One region of the Paraburkholderia sp. BCC1876 genome, then DNA from elsewhere that is predicted to be linked to it. Evidence: riboswitches for the same ligand, from Rfam matches in the RefSeq annotation. Region 1 holds a riboswitch; the other holds the start of a gene.
What was found. A riboswitch is a leader RNA that binds a small molecule or an ion and turns the genes downstream of it on or off. The one in region 1 is predicted to bind glycine.
Positions count from the first base shown of each region.

Region 2: linked by a shared signal. The riboswitch ahead of gcvT (glycine cleavage system aminomethyltransferase GcvT) and the one ahead of HWY05_RS01010 (D-amino acid dehydrogenase) in region 1 are both predicted to bind glycine.

Region 1 is NZ_CADFGI010000001.1:252,998-256,547, forward strand. It holds gene HWY05_RS01000 (hypothetical protein) at 1-388, opposite strand, end outside; gene HWY05_RS01005 (LysE family translocator) at 746-1,378, opposite strand; glycine riboswitch at 1,577-1,671, shown strand; gene HWY05_RS01010 (D-amino acid dehydrogenase) at 1,854-3,065, shown strand; gene HWY05_RS01015 (BON domain-containing protein) at 3,216-3,476, shown strand; gene HWY05_RS01020 (acetate/propionate family kinase) at 3,515-3,550, opposite strand, start outside.
Region 2 is NZ_CADFGI010000004.1:176,802-180,351, reverse strand. It holds gene gcvP (aminomethyl-transferring glycine dehydrogenase) at 1-23, opposite strand, end outside; gene gcvH (glycine cleavage system protein GcvH) at 105-485, opposite strand; gene gcvT (glycine cleavage system aminomethyltransferase GcvT) at 550-1,668, opposite strand; glycine riboswitch at 1,749-1,893, opposite strand; glycine riboswitch at 1,927-2,028, opposite strand; gene HWY05_RS16235 (hypothetical protein) at 2,174-2,524, opposite strand; gene HWY05_RS16230 (oxidoreductase) at 2,719-3,550, opposite strand, start outside.

The sequences.
Region 1 (3,550 bases):
CCGCTGCGGGCGTGGGTGATGTGTCCTTCGGCGATGCTGGACGGGATGGCGCGGGCGACACGTCCATCGGCGATGAAGGACGCGACGGTGCGGGCGACACGTCCATTGGCGATGAAGGACGCGACGGTGCAGGCGACACGTCCATCGGAGAGGGAGGACGGACTGGAACCCCGGATGGCTTCTGGAGCATCTCGGTCGGGCCGCCGGCTAACACCGCGAAAGATATCGCCAATAAAATATCGAGGGTCGATTGCTTCGGCTGCTTGCCTTCGTTCGCTGGTACCGAGCCCGCCTCGCACGTGCCGCTCTGGCGGTTATTCCAGTTGAAATGTCTACACTGGAATTCGCTCCAGGTCTCCTTGGTGGACTGCCATCGCGGTTCAGTCAACGCCCGTTGCGTACGAACGTGCGCTGCGCCCGCGTGACCGTCTCCCGGCAAGAGACTCGGCCCCTGTCCCGTCGGCGCGTTCGTCTTCGTAAGATCGGGGCGAGAGGCCGGGGCCATGGACTGCTGCCCGCCGGCGCTAGCACCGGTGCCGACAGACTTCCTTTGAAATGCAGATTGAAGGGGGGAATCGCTCCGAATGGGCATGCTCATGTCGTTCATCCGCCTTTTCCAGTGTCGTCCGCCGGGGTAGCAGACTAAGGAGTCAGCATAGACATGACGACAGTCAGGCGGTCATAGCGGAGTAACGCAACGACACGCCGCACGCAGAGCGTTTGCCCGGGAATGCTATCGAACCGCTTACCGACGCGAATCGAGCGCGATTCGCACCGCGAGTCCGGCGAGCACCGTGCCCATCAGCCAGCGCTGCACCCTCAGCCACACGGGACGACCCGCGAGGAACCCGGCGATCGACCCCGCCATGCTCGCGATAATCGCATTCACCGTCACGCTGACCACGATCTGCACGCAGCCGAGAGCCAGCGACTGCAACAGCACACTGCCATGTCCCGGCGAAATGAATTGCGGCAGCAGCGACAGATACATCACCGCAATCTTCGGATTCGCGAGGTTGGTGACGAAGCCCATGGTGAACAGCTTACGGGGGCTATCGTGCGGCAGATCGCGCACCTGGAACGGCGAACGGCCGCCGGGTTTGACTGCCTGCCACGCGAGATACAACAGATACAGTGCGCCGCCGAAGCGCAATGCGTCGTACGCAAACGGCACCGTGAGCAATAACGCGGTAATGCCGAACGCCGCGCAGAACATATAGAACACGAAACCGAGCGCCACGCCGCCGAGCGACACGAGACCGGCGCGCTTGCCCTGACAGAGCGATCGCGAGATCAGATAGATCATGTTCGGTCCCGGCGTGAGCACCATGCCGAGTGAAACCAGACCGAAAGCGAGCAGCGTTGTGAAAGCGGGCACGGCGTTCTCCTCGTTGATGAATGGGGATTGTGCCGCTGACTATAGCCGATCGCCGCCACGCCGACCCGGTACACAATCGCAGCACACGCACAGGACAGCGCGCACGCATACCCACGCTCGGACAGCACACACGCGCTGCAACGCAGCGCACGAAACACTTGCGGCAATAATTTTTGCCCGGTATCGTCGTGCCGTTCTGCATGCAGCGCGGGAGAGATCGTCATGCGGTTAGTGACGACGCCGACGGAGCAACCGCCCCGGAAACTCTCAGGCAAAAGGACCGCGCAGCGGGAACATCTGGAGAGCGACGCCGCCGACACTTGCGCGCGTCCACCGAAGGGGATTCCCCACTCCGGCTCGCATTGAGCCGGCATGGCGCGGGAAGAAACTCTCAGGTACAGGGACAGATGGGGCATCGACGCCGGTTTCGACACGAAATCGACACCGGTGATGCTCAACTCATCTGGACTATGTCATGTCACGAATCGCCATTATCGGCGCCGGCATTACCGGCGTCACGACCGCTTACGCCCTCGCTCAACGCGGCCACCACGTCACGGTTTTCGAACGCCATCGCTATGCGGCAATGGAGACGTCGTTCGCCAACGGCGGCCAGCTATCGGCCAGCAACGCCGAAGTCTGGAACAGCACCGCCACCGTGCTGAAGGGTCTGCGCTGGATGCTCACGCGCGACGCCCCGCTACTGCTCAATCCACTGCCCACGTGGCACAAATACTCGTGGATGGGCGAATTCCTGCGGCAGATTCCGCACTACCGGAGCAACACCGTCGAGACCGTGCGGCTCGCGATTGCCGCGCGCGAACATCTGTTCTCGACGGCGCGTAGCGAGGGCATCGAGTTCGATCTCGAACGGCGCGGCATTCTGCATATCTACAAAACGCAGAAGGAATTCGCTGCGGCGAATAAGGTGAATGCGTTGCTGCGCGAAGGCGGCCTCGACCGCAATCCGGTGTCGGCGACCGAGTTGCAGCGGATCGAGCCCACGCTGCAAGGCGATTTCTTCGGCGGTTTTTTCACGCCGTCCGATTCGACCGGCGACATCCACAAGTTCACGCGCGGTCTCGCGGATGCCTGCGTGCGGCACGGCGTCGAGTTTCACTACGACGCCGAGATCACGGCGATCGAGCAGCCCGTGGAGGGCAAGTTTTCGCTGACGGTCAATCTGGAAGGCGAGTCGCAGCGCATTGCGTTCGAGCGGATCGTCGTCTGCGCCGGGGTGAAGAGTCGCGATTTTGCGGCGATGCTCGGCGATCACGTGAACATCTATCCGGTGAAAGGCTATTCGATCACGGTCTGTCTCGACGACGAAACCAGTCAGCGGCGCGCGCCGTGGGTGAGCCTGCTCGACGACAGCGCGAAGATCGTCACCAGCCGGCTCGGTGTGGATCGATTCCGCGTGGCGGGCACGGCGGAGATCAACGGCTTCAACCGCGATATCCGCTCGGACCGGATTGCGCCGCTGGTGGACTGGACACGGCGCTACTTCCCCGAAGTGTCGACGTCGCGTGTGATTCCGTGGGCGGGTTTGCGGCCGATGCTGCCGAGCATGCTGCCCAAGGTGGGACGGGGCAAACGGCAAGGCGTGTTCTACAACACCGGGCACGGGCACCTCGGGTGGACGTTGTCGGCGGCAACGGCACAGGCGGTGGCTGCGGCGATTGTGTAGCCTCCGTTTGCAACGCGCCCCTGCTGTGGGACGTCCCCCACAGCAGGGGCGAACGCTTTTGTGGATGGCGATCACGGCGGCAAAGGCCGAATGCAAAATCCGTCACATCTGCTAGTGTTCTCCCATCCCCGCAATCTCCGTGGAGAACCCATGCCACACCACCGTTCCACGAAACACAGCACGACCAGCCCGCGCCTGACCGACGCTCAGATCGCCGCCGAAGCGACCCGTCGCCTCGCGTGGGATACCGCGGTTCCCGAGCACGCCGTCAAGGTGAAAGTCGCCGCCGGTCGCATCACGCTGCGCGGCGAACTGCAACGCGATCAGCAACGAATCGCCGCCCTCGAAGACGTCACGCGTCTGTTCGGCGTCACCGGCGTATTGGATCGCACGACCATCAAGCCGAAATAAGAGGCTAGGTCAGCGGCAAAGAAAGCGGCCAGATCAGTTCAATGCGCCTCAGCGCGCAACAGCGTCCGGCAATG
Region 2 (3,550 bases), on a different contig from region 1:
CGATCCGGGTGTTCGAGCTTCATGGGTGTTCCTGGCGGTGCGGCTGTCTTTTCGAAGTCTCGAAAGTGACGGGCCGCACCTGACGGGTTAAACGTAAAGGTGAATCAGGCGCCGATGGCCTTGGCGTACGCGTCGGCATCGATCAGACGATCGTGCGTGGCGTCGTCGGACGGCTTGATCTTGAAGAGCCAGCTGTCGTACGGCGTGGTGTTCACCGAATCGGGCGTGTCGGCGACGGCGGTGTTCGCTTCGATGATTTCGCCCGAGACCGGCGCGTAGATGTCGGAAGCGGCTTTCACCGATTCGATCACGGCGACGGTGTCGCCGGCTTCGACGTTCTTGCCGAGTTCCTGGACTTCGAAGAAGACGATATCGCCGAGCGCTTCCTGCGCGTGGTCGGTAATGCCGACCGTCAGCGTGCCGTCCGCTTCAGTGCGGACCCATTCGTGCGATTCGGTATATTTCAGATCGGCCGGGATGCTCATCGGATGCTCCTATGCGGTGTTCGGATGGTGTTCAATAAAGGGGGAGGCGTACGCGCCGGCCTGCTTAAACCGCGAGCACTTTGCCGTTGCGCACGAACGGCAGTTTTACCACGCTTGCGGGAACGTTTTTGTCACGAATCTGAACGTGAACGGTGTCGCCCGGCTGCACGCCTTTCGGCACGCGCGCAAAGGCGATCGATTCCTGCATGGTCGGGGAAAACGTGCCGCTGGTAATTTCGCCTTCGCCGTGCGACGTGACGACTTTCTGATGAGCACGCAGCACGCCTGCAGCCTTGCCGTTGTCTTTCAGCAGGATCAGGCCGACGAACGCGGCCTGCGAACCGTTCGCTTCCAGCTTGTCCTTGCCGACGAAGGCGCGCGGCGACGTGAGGTCGACGGTCCACGCGAGACCGGCGTCGAGCGGCGAGACGTTGTCGTCCATATCCTGGCCGTACAGGTTCATGCCGGCTTCGAGGCGCAGCGTGTCGCGCGCGCCGAGGCCGGCCGGGCGGACGCCTTGCGCTTGCAGCGCGTCCCACAGGGCGGCGACGTGTTCCGCCGGCACGATGATTTCGAAGCCGTCTTCGCCGGTGTAGCCGGTGCGGGCCACGGTGAGTTCGCCGAACGGCGTACCGTCGATACGGGCGGCGTTGAACGGCTTCAAGGCTTCAGTCGCGGCGCGCGCAGCCGGCACGGTTTGCCAGACCTTGTCGCGTGCGTTCGGGCCTTGCACGGCGACGATCGCGTAATCGCGACGCGGCGTGATGGTCAGGCCAAAGCTGCCTTCGGCGTTGAGCTGGCCGAACCAGGCGATGTCTTTGTCGGCGGTGCCGGCGTTCACGACCACGCGGAAGTGATCTTCGCCGAAGTAATAGACGATCAGATCGTCGATCACGCCGCCGTTCGGGTTCAGCAGACAGGAGTAGAGCGCACGGCCCGGGGTTTGCAGCTTGCCGACGTTATTGGCCAGCGCGTAGTCGAAGAAGGCGCGCACGCGCTCGCCAGTGAAATCGACGACGCACATGTGCGAGACGTCGAACATGCCGGCGTCGGTGCGCACGGCGCGGTGTTCGTCGATCTGCGAGCCGTAGTTGACGGGCATGTCCCAGCCGCCGAAGTCGACCATGCGGGCCTTGAGCGCGCAATGGGTGGCGTGGAGCGGGGTGTGTTTGAGTTCGGTCATGGGGCCTCAGGCGTCTCGCGAAACAAAAAAGGCCATGCGGCGCTACGCCTCACGGCCTGATGGCTGCGAGCGATGCGCTGCATGGCCCCTCTGTCCTCGATACCTGAGAGATTGCGTTGCCGTGAACACGTTGACGTGCCACGGTGAAACGCGCGCCCCTTCGGTGGGCAGCCTGCCGGAATCTGCGTTTGCAGATGGCTACTGCCGCTCTCCAGAGTGCGAAAAACCGGCGCCTCGATGCTGCAGTGAGGCGGGTTTTTCGACGCGGTCGGTCCTTTTGCCTGAGAGTTTGCGGGTGTGCCCCTTCGGCGGCGCGGCCTGCGATTTTCAGCGGCCAGCACGCTCTCCCGACGCGTGCGGCGAATGTACGCGACGCCCCCGAGCTTGTCAAATAAAGGCGCGCGAGCGGCGCGGGGGTTGGCGCAGCGCGATTGCGCCTGTCAAAAAAAAGCGCGGGACGTGATGCCCGCGCTTCTTTTGTACCGCATGACCTGAACTGGCGCGATTATTCGCCGATGGCGTGTGCCGCGTTGTCCAGTTCCTGGTTCAGCACGCGCTGTTCGTCGCCGGACAGCCCGCCGCCGTGTTGCGCGGCCATGTCGTGCGCTTCCTGACGGATCACGTCGAGGCGATGATGCAGCGCGCCGCCTTGCGGGGGCGGGTAATAGCCTTGGTTGACGTGAGCGTCGATGCGGCGGCTCAGGTTGTCGAGACGGCCGTCGACCTGATGCAGGCGCTCATACGCGATCTGCTGCGGGTTGGGGCGCGGGGCCGGCGCCGGTTGGGGCGCCACCACGCAAGCGGCGAGCGAACTGAGCAAAGCGCATGCTGCTACTGCGCGAATGATACGGGGCATGGACTCTCCGGAAGTCGTTGTCGTTTTCTGGTGCTACCCGGGTAGCAACGGATAAGACGGGGTTCGCGCTGACCGGAGCGGGGCGCTTATTTGTAACGTTATGTTCCTTTCGGGCTTGTTAGTTTAGGCGGCGCGGCGACGGTTTGTGAGCCAGTTTTGGGTACACAAACCGTCGCCGGACGCCGGCAAGCCCCTTAGCGAATCCGCTCGAACGGCAAGCGGACGCCTTCCTCCGAACTGCGCGTGGCCAGTTCGATAATCGTCATGACGTCGACGGCTTCCTGCGCGCTGACCGGGAATTTCACGCCGTTCTGGATCGCATCGGCGAGAGCAATGTAGAAGCCGGCGTAGTCGCCGTTACGCGTCGGCAGTTCGCGTTCGACTTCCTGATCGCCTTCCAGCACGCGCAGCACGCCCGCTGTATTGCCGGCGGCGAAGCCCTCGTCACCGGGGCGCAGACCGGCCTTCAACTGATCTTCCTGGGTGTCGAGTCCGTATTTCACATAGCTCCCGCGCGTGCCGTGGATCGCGAACCGCGGCGCGAGCAGCATGGTTAGCGCGCTGGCGTGCAGCACGACCTCGAATTCGCCATAGCCGAGTTGAATGTGCACGTAGTCCGGCGCACTGGCTTCGTCGCGATGCGTGCGCACGGTTGCCGACACGGTCTGCGGCGCGCCGAACAACGCGAGCGCCTGGTCGATCAGATGCGGTCCCAGGTCGAACAGCAGGCCGCCACCGCGCGACGCCTCTTCGCGCCAGCGCTGCCGCACTTCCGGCCGGAAGCGGTCGAAATGCGATTCGAATTGCGTGACGCGCCCCAAGGTGCCGGCGGCGAGCAGGTCGCGCACGGTCATGAAATCGCCGTCCCAGCGGCGGTTATGGAACGGCACGAAGCGCTTGCCGCGGGCCAGCGCGATGTTGGCGAGCGTATGCGCGTCGGCGGCGGTGAGCGTGACCGGCTTGTCGACCACCACGTGTTTGCCGGCTTCCAGCGTGCGGCGCGCGAGGTCGAAGTGCGTGTCGTTG